Regions from separate parts of the Alteromonas mediterranea DE genome, predicted to be linked through region 1. Evidence: predicted binding sites of a transcription regulator. Region 1 holds the regulator's gene; the other holds the start of a gene.
The links. The regulator sigma-54, encoded in region 1, starts transcription at its own class of promoters, with help from an activator protein. The targets are predictions, from matches to a motif close to GTTGGCACGNNNNTNGNNT.
Positions count from the first base shown of each region.

Region 2: a site for sigma-54 is predicted at 2,895-2,913, ahead of MADE_RS16635 (DUF2884 family protein). Genes of this name have one in related genera too.

Region 1 is NC_011138.3:894,354-901,952, forward strand. Features, by position in the region: gene MADE_RS04090 (ClpXP protease specificity-enhancing factor) at 1-429, shown strand, start outside; gene mgtE (magnesium transporter) at 768-2,126, opposite strand; gene MADE_RS04100 (HPr family phosphocarrier protein) at 2,298-2,570, opposite strand; gene rapZ (RNase adapter RapZ) at 2,570-3,415, opposite strand; gene ptsN (PTS IIA-like nitrogen regulatory protein PtsN) at 3,504-3,947, opposite strand; gene hpf (ribosome hibernation promoting factor) at 3,961-4,248, opposite strand; gene MADE_RS04120 (RNA polymerase factor sigma-54) at 4,279-5,760, opposite strand; gene lptB (LPS export ABC transporter ATP-binding protein) at 5,834-6,559, opposite strand; gene lptA (lipopolysaccharide transport periplasmic protein LptA) at 6,562-7,116, opposite strand; gene lptC (LPS export ABC transporter periplasmic protein LptC) at 7,085-7,599, opposite strand, start outside.
Region 2 is NC_011138.3:3,750,375-3,757,973, reverse strand. Features, by position in the region: gene MADE_RS16645 (sodium-dependent transporter) at 1-863, shown strand, start outside; gene MADE_RS16640 (NAD-dependent epimerase/dehydratase family protein) at 932-1,744, opposite strand; gene MADE_RS16635 (DUF2884 family protein) at 1,975-2,787, opposite strand; gene MADE_RS16630 (hypothetical protein) at 3,123-3,314, shown strand; gene MADE_RS16625 (mechanosensitive ion channel family protein) at 3,384-4,814, opposite strand; gene MADE_RS16620 (acyltransferase) at 4,818-5,711, opposite strand; gene MADE_RS16615 (acyltransferase) at 5,708-6,622, opposite strand; gene fghA (S-formylglutathione hydrolase) at 6,736-7,578, shown strand.

The DNA.
Region 1 (7,599 bases):
TATGAGTGGATTGTTGATAACGACTTAACGCCGTACATTGTGGTAGATGCAACCAACGAGTTGGTTGAAGTGCCGCAGGAATTCGTTAAAGACGGTCAGATCGTTTTAAACGTATCGCCTAGTGCGTGTGTTAACTTTTCTCTTGATTTAGATGGCTTATCGTTTCAGGCACGCTTTTCTGGGCAACCTAGAAGATTAAGCATGCCATGTGAGGCGGTAATGGCCATTTACGCGCGAGAAAACGGCGCGGGTACTGTGTTCGCGACAGAAGAAGATGTAGCGCGTGCTCAGCAAGAGCGCAGTGAAGAGCCTGAAGACTTATCACAACCAAGCGGTCCAACCTCTTTAGAAGACGCTGACGCAAGTGACGTGCAAGACGCGCCTGTACCACCTAAAAAGGGTAAGCCTACCCTTAAAGTTATTAAATAGCGGATTGAGCCGCTCGTATGGCCGCGATTTAAAAACTTTGTGAGTATTGAATTAGCCTGGCTTTGTGAAGCTTTTCGCGTAAGCAGAGCCAGCTATTATCCCTTCCATTATCCCTAACAGATACTTCACTTTAAACTCAAAGCACCTGTTCTACGCGTCGCTAATTGTTGTTGAACTATAAAATCTAAGAGTTGATAAAGTAAACACTATTGAAAACGGTGGGCAGCTGGTACAAACCGTATAGGGAGTAGATTACAGGCTCAATATCAACGGGCATACTGCCGAATCGCTTAGTGGCTAAGCAAGTATTTAACACCAGCTATTCTTCAAGCCTAGACTCAAATTAAAAATAAAGTTGCCGTACCTAGGAAGGCGAAAATACCGACTACATCGGTAATAGTGGTTAAGATAACGCTACCTGCTAGTGCCGGGTCTATTTTAAGACGCTTCATGATCATCGGTAATGTTGCGCCCGCTAACGCCGCAGCAATCATGTTTATCATCATGGCAAACGCAATGATAATGCCCAGCATGTAATCTTGTTTCCAGAGCGCAATGACAGAGGCAATTAAAATAGCCCATATAGCGCCATTTAAAAAGCCTATCGCGATTTCTTTACTGATCAGCCAGCGCGAGTTACTGGCATTAACGTGACCTAACGCCATACCGCGAATAACAAGGGTTAGGGTCTGGTTTCCTGCTACGCCGCCCATGCTTGGCACAATAGTGTTCAAAATAGCTAATACCGCTAATTGACTTAGCGCCGCTTCAAATAAGTCACTTACCATTGCAGCCATTAGCGCAGTAACAAGGTTTACTGCCAACCATACCGATCTGCGCTTAGTACTTTGCATGACGGGGGCAAAAGTATCTTCGTCGTCATCTAGACCCGCCATACTCATCATCGAGTGTTCGGCGTCTTCGCGAATGATATCTACCACGTCATCAATGGTAATTCGGCCCACCAGCCGGTTGTTTTCATCAACCACTGGCGCTGATAGCCAGTTATAGCGCTCGAACAGACTGGCGACTTCGTCATCAGGCATATTTACCGGAATGGCTTCCGACTCTTCATCCATGACTTCTGATACCTTATTATCGGTTTCAGCGGTCAGTAAACGCGCTACAGGAACAATACCAACCAAGTTATCGGTTCGGTTAACTACGTAAAAGGTATCGGTGTTTTCCGGAAGCTCCCCTTTCAATCGAATATAGCGCAGTACCACATCAACCGTGACGTCAGGTCGTAAGGTGATGGTATCTGTGTTCATGATGAAACCAGCGGTCTCTTCACCATAAGATAGGGCTTGTTCTGCACGTAAACGGTCTTGCGCATCCATTGAGTCGAGAATGTCGGCAAGAACGGGCTCTGGCAGGCTGCTTAGCGTTTCGGCTAAGTCGTCGGTGTCCATCTCTTCAAGTGCATCAACCACATTGGCCGGAAGCATCTTGGTAATAATACCGTTTCGTACATCATCAGACAGTTCCTCTAAGATGTCGCCGTGAAAGTCGCTATCAATGAGTTCCCATAATTCGTCACGGGTTCTACTCGGGCTCGATTCCAGTATGTGGGCGACATCAGAAGGGGGAAGTTCAAGCAGAAGCTTACGTACTGAGACAAACTGACCGTTAGTCAACGCGGCATTAAGGGCGCGTAACTGGGTTTGTACGTATTTAGAAACAAGCGCTTCTGCCATAAGGCGTTATTCCTACCTGCTATTAAGATGAACGGTGAAGGCTTTAAAGCCTAAGTGGGCGTAGAATATCGCAATTACGATGAGTCTGTCATGAAAATTGCGTGGCTTTTGCGCAGTATAACTATAAAACGGCGCTAAACGTTTAATAAGTAATCAGGTGACGGATTTAAACTATTCGTCTTCGTTAAACTTACCTTCTATGAGCTCTTCAATGGCAGCAAGGGCGTCAACATCATCGTTTCCATCTACAATAACATCTACTTGTTCACCTTGATGGCTTTCCAGCATCATTAAACCAAGAACGCTGCTGGCGTCAGCCTCTTTATCGCCTTTCTTTAAAATAATTTTGGCGTCGAACTGATTGGCAAGCTTCACTAATTGGGTCGCTGCTCTTGCATGTAATCCCAGCTTATTTACGATGGTTAGCGTTTTTTTAATTGTCATTACTGGTTTAGCTCTCGATGGCGAATTTGTACATCTGGGTGTATTTCGCTGAAGGTTTTCGACAGAGTTTGGGCAATATACACAGAGCGGTGTTGCCCGCCTGTACAGCCAATAGCGACTGTTACGTAACTTCTGTTGTTGCGCTCTAAATGAGGTAGCCAGGTGGTAATTAAATTCTGAATTTGCCAGATGAACTTGGTAACAACGGGTTGAGAGCCTAAGAAAACCTCAACGGGCGCATCAAGCCCTGTTAGGTGCTTCAGGTCAGGCTCCCAGTGAGGATTAGGTAAAAAGCGCGCATCAAAAACATAATCGGCATCTTTCGGAATACCGTGTTTGAAGCCAAAAGATTCAAACACCAGCACTAAGCGGGAGCTTTTCTTACCGAGTATTCGCTCGCGTATCAACTCAGCAAGTTGGTGAATAGTCAGTTTGTCTGTATCTAAATACAAGTCTGCCCGTTCAGCGATAGGGGCTAGCAAGGCTGACTCTGCCCTTATGGCTTCAGATAGAGACTTATTGAGCTTCGCAAGGGGATGCAGACGTCGGGTTTCGCTGAAGCGTTTTACCAGCACATCATCGCTGGCATCGATATAGACAATGGTCATTGACCACGACGACGGAAGATAATCTAAAATTTCTACCAGATCATCAGGGTTTTTCGGCAAGTTACGCACATCAATGCTCACCGCCACTTGGTCGTATTCATCAACAACAGTGTGGGTTAGGGTAGGAAGTAGGTTTACAGGAATGTTGTCAACGCAGTAGTACCCTAAATCTTCCAATGCGCGAAGTGCGACAGACTTACCAGACCCCGAACGACCACTGATTATAATCAGCTTCACCTAATTTCTCCCAAATCTTCTGGTTTTATCGCATACGCTTTATTGTCTTAAGCGCCTTGGTCACGACCTCGCTAAGGCGCTTAAATCTTTAACTTAGTGCAGAAAGAATATCATCGCTTGTACTGGCACGACGTATCGCTTTAATCGTTTCTTTATCGCTTAGTTTACCGGCTACCGTGGCTAATGTTTGTAGATGGCCTTCGGTTTGCTCTTCAGGAACAAGTAACGCGAAAAATATATCTACCGGCTTTTCATCGAGCGCGTCAAAATTAATGGCTGGCGTACTGGTGACAACAATGGCGATCACCTTTTCTAAACCTGGCAAGCGCCCATGTGGTAACGCAATGCCATTGCCGATTCCGGTACTACCCATACGCTCTCGAGACATCAAACTATTAAGTACCGTTGCCTGATCGATGTTATCGTTATTTTTGGCAGCGATATCTGCGATGATCTCAAGAATTCGCTTTTTACTATTACACTGAACCGCACACTCGGTGCGGTCCAGACTTACGATGGCTTGTATATCCATACTTATTTAGCTACTAATGTTTTTTCAGTTTTTCCTTATGCTTGATTACCTGCCGGTCGAGTTTATCAACCATGCTGTCAATCGCCGCATACATGTCGGTATTTTCTGAGGATGCGAATACTTCAGCGCCACTTAAATGAACGGTCGCTTCGGCTTTTTGATTTAATTTTTCAACGTTCAGGATGACATGCACATTAGAAATGTGATCAAAGTGACGTTCAAGTTTGCTGAACTTCGTATCGACATAATTACGCAAAGAGTCGGTGATTTCGACATGATGACCAGTTAGGTTGATTTGCATATTTCGTCTTCCTTATATTATTAAGCCCGTTTAAATTAGGCTCTTGCGTTGGTTCGACGGCGGGATCGACAATGATTCCCGGTATTTTGCTATTGTTCGCCGGGCAACTTTAATGCCTTGTTCGGCCAACAATGAAGCAATCTTGCTATCACTTAGTGGCTTGCTCGGCTTTTCAGCCGCCACTAGCTTTTTGATCAATGCACGAATCGCGGTAGATGAACACTCACCACCAGAGTCTGTTGCTACGTGGCTAGAGAAGAAGTACTTCAATTCGAAGATACCACGTGGTGTATGCATATACTTTTGCGTTGTGACGCGTGAAATCGTTGATTCGTGCATATCTACCATTTCTGCGACATCGTTAAGCACCATAGGTTTCATCATTTCCGGGCCATGTTCAAAAAAGCCCATCTGCTGCTGCACAATACAGTTTGCCACCTTCATTAAGGTTTCGTTGCGAGATTCAAGGCTCTTAATGAACCACTTAGCCTCTTGCATGTGTGAGCGGATGAATTGTGAGTCGCTACTATTTTTGGCACGACGACTCATTGCAGCGTATTGTTGATTTACACTCAACTTAGGCAGGCTGTCGGGGTTTAGCTCAACCACCCAACGGCCATTCTTTTTGGCGACCGAGACATCAGGAATAACGTACTCAGGCTCTTTAGTAACTAAAGCACTACCTGGGCGAGGATTCAAGGTTTGTAATAAACGCATTGCCTCGCGCAGCTGATCTTCCTTCAAGCGGCTCTTACGCATTAACGTGCGATAATCTTTACTGCTTAATAGGTCTGAATATTCTTCTATAAGCTGTTTGGCTTCGTTAAGCCATGGTGTGTCTTCTGAGAACTGGCGCAGTTGCACCATTAGACATTCCTGCGGCGAGCGGGAGCCCGAACCAATGGGGTCGAACATCTGAATACGCTTAAGTACGCATTCTATTTCGTCCATTTCTATAGGCTCTTCCATATCCTCAGAGTTTACCGCGTCAAGAATGTCTTCAAGGGTCACGGTTAAATAGCCAGACTCGTCAATAGAGTCGATAATTGCCGTAGCAATGGCGCGGTCGGTATCTGAGAAATGGGTCAATCGCATCTGCCACGACAAATGTTCCTGAATATCCTCGGTGGTTTCGCCTTGAAATATTTGTTCATCGTCATTTGAAGGACCTGGCGCTGGGGCCGATGACGCTGAATAGTATTCATCCCATGTGCTGTCGATAGGAAATTCATCGGGAAGGTCGTTTTTTTCTAACGCGTCACCCGCTTCCAATGTATCGCTAGACGCTGTCGCAGACGCTTCTGTCACGCTATCGTCGCTATCGATATTATTTTTTTCTACTTGCGGCTCGTCGTTACCTTCTTCAACTTCCAATAAAGGGTTTGAATCGAGGGCTTCTTGAATCTCCTGCTGAAGATCAAGCGTAGATAGCTGCAGCAGTTTTATCGCCTGCTGAAGCTGGGGTGTCATGGTAAGTTGTTGGCTAAATTTTAGCTGTAAAGATGGTTTCATCTACGTCTTATTTAAATGCTCTAAATTGAATACACCAGAGCGAAATTGAAAAATGACAATTCAGTTACACTAACTATAGCCTGAATTGTTCGCCTAGGTATACATCCCTTACTTTTTGATTACTTAAAACCTGTTCCGCTGTTCCTTGCGCGATAAGCTCGCCATGACTCACAATGTACGCTTTCTCACAAACATCCAATGTTTCTCGCACGTTATGGTCGGTGATAAGGATTCCAATACCCCTATCTCGAAGATGCTGTATTATCTTCTTTATATCATTAACTGATATTGGATCAACACCAGCAAACGGTTCGTCTAATAAAATAAATTGCGGATTAGCTGCTAGTGCGCGTGCTATTTCAACACGTCGTCGTTCACCACCGGACAAACTCATCCCTGTACTATTACGTATATGGTTAATATTAAATTCATCAAGTAGCGCGTCAGCTTCTTCTTCTTGCTGCTGTGAATTTAAATCCTTACGGGTTTGCAAAATGGCCATGATATTTTCATGTACCGTAAGCTTTCTGAAAATTGATGCCTCTTGCGGAAGGTAGCCAATTCCGCGGCGTGCACGCTCGTGCATGGGCTGATGAGTAAGCTCATTATCATCGATTTCAATCTTGCCTTTATCCAGGTTAACCAATCCCACAATCATATAAAATGTAGTGGTCTTACCAGCGCCATTGGGGCCAAGTAGGCCAACAATTTGACCCGTCGAGACAGAAAGGCTGACGTCGCGTACTACCTGACGCGATTTATATGCCTTAGCAAGGTTGGTTGCGCTCAAAGTTGCCATTGCTATTGATTGTCCTCACTGTCTTTATCTTCTTTCTTCGATGATGTCTTGCGAATGGATTCAGGAGTAAATACCGTAGTCACTCGACCTTCTCCATTTTCGCCCGCCCCACCAGTAGCAAGTAACTGCTCGGTAATCATGTCGAAAGTAATGTTGTCACCTTGCACTTTACTGGTGTCTTGTTGAAGTTCCGCGTTTCCTGAAAGAGAAATTGTGCGATTGATCACCTCATAACGAATTTCGTTTGCCTTAGCAGACACCGGAGTACCGTCTTCTAGTGTTTGAGAATAACTGGCTGGCTTTCCTCTGGCGATAAAAATTTCGCGGCCACTACCTTCACTCGCGATAACTTCCACTTCATCGGCTTCAATCACCAGCGAACCCTGGGTAATCAGTACATCTTCTTTATACAACGCCGTTTTATTTTTACCGTCGATAAATTGAGTATTTGAGCCTATTTTAATGGGCTGCGAAAAATCATCTTCGCTTGCGCTTACCGCACCGCTAGCGATGACAAGTAATAGGCTAGTTGCTAGGGGAATAAGTGGTTTGTACATGATCTAAAAGCTCGTATTCTTGTGTGCGTAAATTCGCGTTAAACCCATTGCTCAAAATGACATATTGGGTACCCTGTATTTCAACGACTTGATCAGATGTCATTTGTTTGGTGTCTAAATTAATCTGAATGTATTCGGTTGAGAGGCTTTTGACAAAGTCATCGCTGGTTTGGTTCTCGATAACAACCTGGTTTTCTAACTGGATCAGATCGTTGTTGTAGAGCGTACCTTCTTGCGCCGTCACCACCCAAGGAGACGTAGCGTTCTCAGTATACAGTGTATATTTGGGCTGTTGGAACAATACAAAACCTAGCTGGTCGTAGTGCTCCATTGATTCGGCAAATACCTTGTGATTTAACTCGCCTTCTTGGTTGTAAAGGGTAGTGGTCAAGTTCTTCGCTTTATAGGCAGGTTTTAAGGCGCCATTCTCGCTGCTGCCTTGTGATTCTGGCTGCTCTTCCATCCACGTAGGTACATACATCA
Region 2 (7,599 bases), 1.6 Mb from region 1:
TACTGACCCGAGAAAATGCCATGGCTGGGGTTAAGTTCTATATCGTGCCTGAGTTTTCAAAAATCACGGCTGAAGTTGTCAACGGCGCCTTGTCGCAAGCCTTCTTTTCGCTGTCGTTAGGTATGGGTATTCTGATCACTTACGGAAGCTATATTGATAAACGAGCGGATGTGCCTAACTCGGCCAAATTGGTTGCATTAACCGATACGGCGGTTGCATTTACTGCGGGGTTAATGATTCTTCCGGCTATCTTCTCCTTTAACCCAGATATTAACCCTGATGATTTAAGTGAGTCTTCGGTTGGCATGATCTTTACTTACCTACCGAGTATCTTTCTCGCGTTACAAGATTCAATCGGGTATCTCGGTGCGTCGATTGTAGCGAGCTTGTTCTTCTTGCTTGTGTTCTTCGCAGCAATTACTTCACTGGTATCTATTTTTGAAGTACCGGTTGCGGCATTGATGGACGAGAAAGGCGTAAGTCGCAAATGGGCGCTAGGCTCTTTAGGCAGTATTATGATTGTGTTAGCCATTTTGAGCGCATTATCGTTCGGTAAAGTGGATATGTTGACTTCGTTTATGCACTACGCAGGGGCAGATAAGTCTTTGTTTGATGTGATTTACGACGTGTTCTACGACACTATTTTACCGCTCAACGGCTTACTTATTTGCTTGTTTGTTATTTACCGTTGGAAGAGCGCTAACTTCAACGCGTCTTTGGAAGAAGGTAGCAGCGGATACAAGGGTAGCTGGTTTGAAAAGTATGTAGATGTGTCGCTTAAAACCTTTATACCGTTAATTCTGCTTGTTATTTTTATAAACACAGTCGCAGTGAAATATTTTGGGTTTAACCTTTTCGGGTAAACCGCTTCACACATTACATCTAAACAAAAACGGCAAGCTTGGTAACGGGCTTGCCGTTTTTTATTGATTTAGAACATGCGATAGGGGTCAGCGAACTCGGGCGTAATACCTAACTGCGCCCAGCATTCGCGGGCGTCAATTACTTTCCCGCCAGGCTCAGCGTCGGTCCCTGTAAAATCAGGCGGCTCAATACCCATGGCTTTAGCAGCCTCAACATAGTACAGCCCCCGTTTGGGGTGAGACAAACTACACAGATGTATCGTGTCATTCAGTGGGGTACAGCGAATAATTTCGCCAAGCGCCTTAACGATATCAAAAACGTGAACCAGGTTTATTCTTTTATTACCCGCTTCTAGCTGACGTCCACTTAACGAACGGGCCGGGTGACGGTCTGGGCCAACCAAGCCCGCTAACCGCACAATACTTACGTTAATTTGCTCTCGCAGTGACAGTAAATATTGCTCTATTGCTACATGCGCTTTTGCCGACGCAGTTTGAGGGTTGGTTGGGGCCTGCGCTGTCAATGTCTCATCAGTATTATCACCGTAAACCGAGGTCGTACTGATAAAAACAATATGCCCAACGCCCGCCCTGATCGCGCTATCTATTAATGACAGCATGTGCTTTGTAAAGGCGTCTAAATTGGTGCTTCGTCGGCCGGGCGGTACATTGAGTAATAAGGTTGCATTAGGTAAATAGCGTTCAAGGGGCTTGGTGTTATCTCCTAGCGCATATTCAAGTGCTTCGATACCTTGCGCTTGTAACGCATGGCATTTGTCCCGACTTCTACTTGTGCCGACAATATTGAAATCATCGTTAAGTGCTTCGCCAACATACCCGGCTAACCATCCATAACCCGTAATTACTAAATTTAGCGTCATAGTCTCAATACCCTTTGTTTAATAGCCGTAGATTACATTAATTTGCAAAGCCTTGCTTTTATCAATACGTAAGTCGTTTTACTGATTGCCTTAAAAAGCGGCACTAAAAGCGCAAAGGTTTAAACGGGGTTAATACACGAGTATAGGGGGCGGACTTGCGAAAAAAGCCAACTATGGGCGTTACCCATCATTGGCTTTATAGATGTTAATGGTTTTGATACGAAGGGCTATTACATCATCATTTCTGCATGACCATCGATATCTAACAGGTTCAGCTCTTCAAGCCCGGCAATTGACGCCTGCATTTTTCCTTCAGCATAATCAGCCTGTTTCAACACTTTACACAAAGCATCGCCTTTTTCTTCTAATGCGGCGGCTTGACTCTCAAGACGATATTCTAGGTCTTCACCCCAACGTTCCATTTTTTCTTCGAATTCAGACATATCGCCGCCTTCCCATAGCATCTGAGTACCTACGGCTATTAAAATTCTGCCTATCGACTCGCTAATCAATGACTCTATCTGTGTTTCAAATTCTTGTTCCCAGCTTTCGTCAAACCAACCTGGCTCATCGAACTTGGTTGAATCGACACGGATATTACCCGCTTCATCATAAAATGAGGTGTTGAGCTTAGCGTCGAGCGAGTCAAAGAGTTCACGAAAGTCGTCGCCCATTTGGTCGCCGCCAAGGAGCTCTGTGAATACTTCAGTTACCGCGACATTAGCAATCTCTAAACCTTCACTGGCAATGTTCAGTGTCATTGGAATGGCCATATCTATATTGTCGTAGTATTCACCCACCCACTTTTTTTGCTCGCGATTAAGCGACACAGCTTCGCCGTTAACGGTCATATTGTGTTGAGCGTCTATGCTCATCACCGAGCCATTATCCATGGTTACGGTTAACTCGCCTTGATAGTATTGAATGTGACCATCAAGCTCCATATCACAGCTGGTGGTCTGAAAGTTCTTATCGTGTGCAAGTGCCTGTCCACTGATTAAAGCGCTGGTGATGACAACTGAAAGTAATAGTTTGTTAGACATTGTTCATTCCTTATTTCACTAATAACACGGTAGTGCGCGTGCAAAATGTAGTTCGGTATAGCCAGGGCTTGCTAAAAGCGGCGGCGATAGCCTGTTTGCAAAGAATAGAGCAATGCTCTTGCCATAATTTAAAGATTATATTTTTCAGTGGGTTATGTTTTTTTGAGAGGGCGGGAAATATAGGCGGCTTCATTTTTTGGCGAATATAATAATAAATTAGCCATTTTGACTAAGATCAATTTATGCCTTTTACGGCATATTTAAACCCATCCAAGCATGTTCAAATCTTAATTATTGGTGCATAATACCCCCAATAATTTTAAGGGGTTATCACAATGGCTGATTGGATTAATGCAATTATGTTTGGTGTTGCGCTAATTGCCTTTACGCTAGGGCTAAGCAGCATCGTTATGGGCTTTATGACTGCTAAAGCAGGTGCTGAAGGTATGCAGGAAAAAATCGAGTACGGTTTTTTTGGCGTTACAGGTTTGGTGCTTTGCATGCTGATGGCCTATGCCTTAGCTTAAGCAAAAAGCGTTATGAAAAAACCGGCTTCAAAGCCGGTTTTTTTACGTCTGTAAAACAGTTATTGATGGTTACGCTTTCGGCGTGCTGTGAGGCTCTGCAGGCGTGTTTACACTACGCTCTGTCCTTTCATCGGCACTTTCATCGGCACTTCCATCAGAACTTTCACTTGTACTTTGCTTGGCACTATTATCAGCACCTTGCCTGGCGTTCACCTTTGCCTCTTGCTGATAGGCACTGTGCTCGCGGTGGGCTAAAAGCGAGAGGTGACCGTCTCGCTGGTAGGCGCGTAGGTCGAACAGGTCAAGCATGGCCATGACGTGGTCGAAAATATCCGACTGTACTTTCTCGTATTTGACCCATTCTTTTTCTGCGCTAAAGCAATAAATTTCTAAGGGCAAACCTAGCTCATTAGGGGGAAGCTGCCTAACCATAAGCGTAAGCTCTTGGTTGATATTCGCATGCTTGCGCAAATAGGCTTCTAAGTAGGCTCTAAACGTACCGATATTGGTTAGCTTGCGGTTATTGAGTAAATCCGACTCATCAATGGAGTAATCCCTGTGATAAGCACGCAGTTCGTTTTTCTTTTTATCGATATATTCGTTGATATAACGAATTTTTGAAAAGCGGTCTAACATATCTTTGTCGCAGAGTTTGATAGAGTGCACATCAATATAAATGGCGCGCTTAATTCTGCGGCCGCCGGACTCCTGCATGCCTCGCCAGTTCTTCACCGCTTCAGTAGTAAGGCTATAAGTAGGTAGTGTCGAGATTGTTTTGTCCCAGTTTTGTACCTTTACATTGGTTAAGCCTATTTCAAGTATTTCACCGTCAACTTCGTATTTCGGCATGGCTATCCAATCACCGGTATTAAACATGCGGTTGGCGGCAATCTGTATACCGGCCACAAAACCTAAAATAGTGTCTCTGAATATCAATAACAGCACCGCGGCAATAGCGGTTAGGCCCGATACAATAAGCAACGGACTTCTATCGACTATTAAAGAAATACTCAGCAGTATAGTAATGATTGCAAAGGCAAGTTTAGTCACCTGAATGAACCCTGTAATCGGGGCTCGTCGGGAAAGGGCTGAGGCGTTGTAAACGTCTTCTACTGTGCTTAGCATGGCGTACAAAGCGAGTAAGCCACTGTAAAGCATATACAGCTGAGCACTTTTGATTACCATACCGTGCATGACGGCTTCATCATCGATAAGTACTGGAGTGGCAACGTAGATGAATAGCGCAGGGAAGAGGTGCATTAAAGGTCTAAAGAAGCCATGCTCTTGAAGCGCGTTGTCCCATTTATTATTAGACTTGTAAACCCAGCTAGCAATTTGCGGGCGTACTAATAACCGCGCAATAATATAAATGAACGCTGCAATTATCAGGGTAGACCCTAGTGCAAGCACTGTATAAAGCGGGTCCTCAGTGGTTAAGTTTGGGAAAACGTCGTTTACCAAGTGTATAAAGTAATCGCGTACTGAAGCACTCACTTCCATTATTTATGACTCCAATAATTGCTTTATGCGGTTGTCTTTATTTTTCCATAAGCTATTTAACCAGTTTTGGAAATAAAGACGAAATTCAGACTCTGTACGTTCTGACTGCTGTTGTAACTCGGGTACAGGCGTTACGTTTACATCAATAACAATTTTAGTCATCTGGCCGCTTAACATTGCCATCATCGGATGACGTTTATTTTCAGGGTAGAGCAAAGAAATATCCAGTACGTTCGTAAATAACTCGCCCATGGCTGATAAGGCGAAAGACACGCCCCCCGCCTTAGGTGGAAGTAAGTTGACATAGGGGCTTTGCTTTGAAAGGTGCTTCTGTGATGTAAAGCGTGTTCCTTCAACAAAATTTATCACTGTAGTCGGCACGGTTCTGAACTTTTCACAATACGCTTTAGTGGTTTCCAGATCCTTTCCCCTTTTTTCAGGGTGCTTCTCTAAATAAGCACGGGTATACCTGTGCATGAAAGGCATATCAAGTGCCCACGCGCCAAGCCCTACAAAAGGCAGCCAGATAAGCTCTTTCTTTAAGAAAAACTTGGGCGCTGGAATACGGTGTGTAGCGAATTCAATAAGTAAAATGATATCGAGGTAGCTTAGGTGGTTCGCGATAATAAGATACCAGCTATCTTTAGAAAGCGTGCCGTGAACAGAGCACACAATGTCGACCTTGTTGAATAGGCGAATCAATATGACACTAATGCGGCCAAAGCTAAACATCAGCGCGTGCATGACCTTATTCCACGCTGTTCTAATTTTTCCGTTCGGCAATAAAAGCTTTACCAAACCCAATAGAATAATAAGCCCACCCCACAAAGCTAAGTTAAGAATTTGCAGTGTGGTATGTAAAACGAAGATAAAAGGCGCAAGTACTAGACGGATCATAATGGTTTCTGAGTTGCGTTAAGTGATGCTAAACGTTGATCTTTGGCATGCCAACGCTCATTTAGCCATGTCTGAAAGCGGGCACGCACTTGTGGGTCATCAAAATAGCTGTCGTTGAAAACCCCATTGTCCATAATCTCTTTTACTGGCATCACATCAATATTCACGCGAATGTCGCGAACTTTACCGCTTACGAAATCCCAAAACGAGGGGACCCCATTAGGATAGTCGATGGTAACGTCAATAAGTTTATGTAGCTGGTCGCCCATGGCCGACAACACAAAAGCAATACCGCCGGCTTTAGGCTTTAGCAAGTGCTCAAACGGAGAGTTCTGTCTATCATGCTTGGCTGTGGTGAAACGCGTGCCTTCTACGAAGTTCATTATACTTACCGGCTTATTGCGAAATTTTTCACACGCTTTGCGGGTGGTTTCCATATCTTTACCTTTCAGGTGCGGATTTTTAGCAATGAAAGACTTCGAGTAACGACGCATGAATGGAAAATCGAGCGCCCACCAGGTAAGACCTAAAATGGGCACATAAATAAGCTCTTTTTTGAGGAAAAACTTCAGAAAAGGAATCTTTCGGTTAAATACACGTTGAAGAACGAGGATATCGACCCAAGATTGATGGTTAGCAACAACGAGGTACCAATCTTTTCGAGTCAGTTTTTCCAGCCCGTTTACTTGCCACTTTGTGCGTCCACTAATGCGCTGATTAATATTATTGACGCCTATCCACGCGGTGGCGCATGCGTCGAGTAAATAAGAAATGAAACGCCGCCACGGGGCGATAGGGATGAGTTTAAAAACTGCCAATATAAAAATAGGCGTAGACCACAAAACTGTGTTTAAAAAATAAAAAATGACCGAAATAGTGCCAACAATATGATGCAGCAGTGCTTTTACCATTGTACTTACCTCAAAAATTAGGCGCTTAGTGTAAACGAACTTGATCTAAAATCCGATAGAGCCTTTACTGATTCCACAATAAAGGTGCAAATTTACGAATTTAAGGAGCTGAAATGGAACTTATTGGCGAAAATAGAGCATTTGGGGGGCGTCATTTACGCTACACCCACAAAGCTGAAACAACACAGTGCGATATGACATTCGCGATATTTCTTCCCCCTTTCGCTTCGAAAGAGAAGCCAGTGCCAGTATTGTATTGGCTGTCGGGGTTGACCTGTACCGACCAAAACTTCATGCAGAAAGCAGGAGCAATGAAACTAGCGGCCGAGCTCGGTATGGCAATAGTCGCACCAGATACATCACCTCGAGGAGAAGGTGTACCTGATGATGATGAAGGATCTTATGATTTCGGCCTAGGCGCTGGATTCTACGTAAACGCTACTCAAGCACCGTGGAATACGCATTATAACATGTATAACTACATTGTTGATGAATTGCCTGCGCTTATTGAAAGTGAGTTCCCTGTTACTAAAGAGCGAGCCATTAGTGGCCATTCTATGGGGGGGCACGGTGCCTTAGTTATCGGCATGCGTAATCCGAATAAATTTGTATCTGTGTCTGCTTTTAGCCCTATATCAAACCCATCTGATTGTCCGTGGGGACAAAAGGCGCTTGGCCGTTACTTAGGCGATGATAAAGAAACGTGGAAGGATTATGACGCTTCTGTGTTACTTGCAAGTAAAACACACAGCGTGCCGCTTTTAGTTGAGCAAGGCACAAAAGATGAGTTTTTACACGAGCAACTAAAGCCGCAAACGTTAGTGCATGCTGCACAGCAATCAGACACCCAGTTAACGCTAAACATGCATGAAGGTTATGATCACAGCTATTTCTTCATCGCTTCATTTATTGAAGAACACTTAGAGTTCCACGCGGGGCATATGGGCCTTATTTAACAATATTTCGAATGTGGAAAG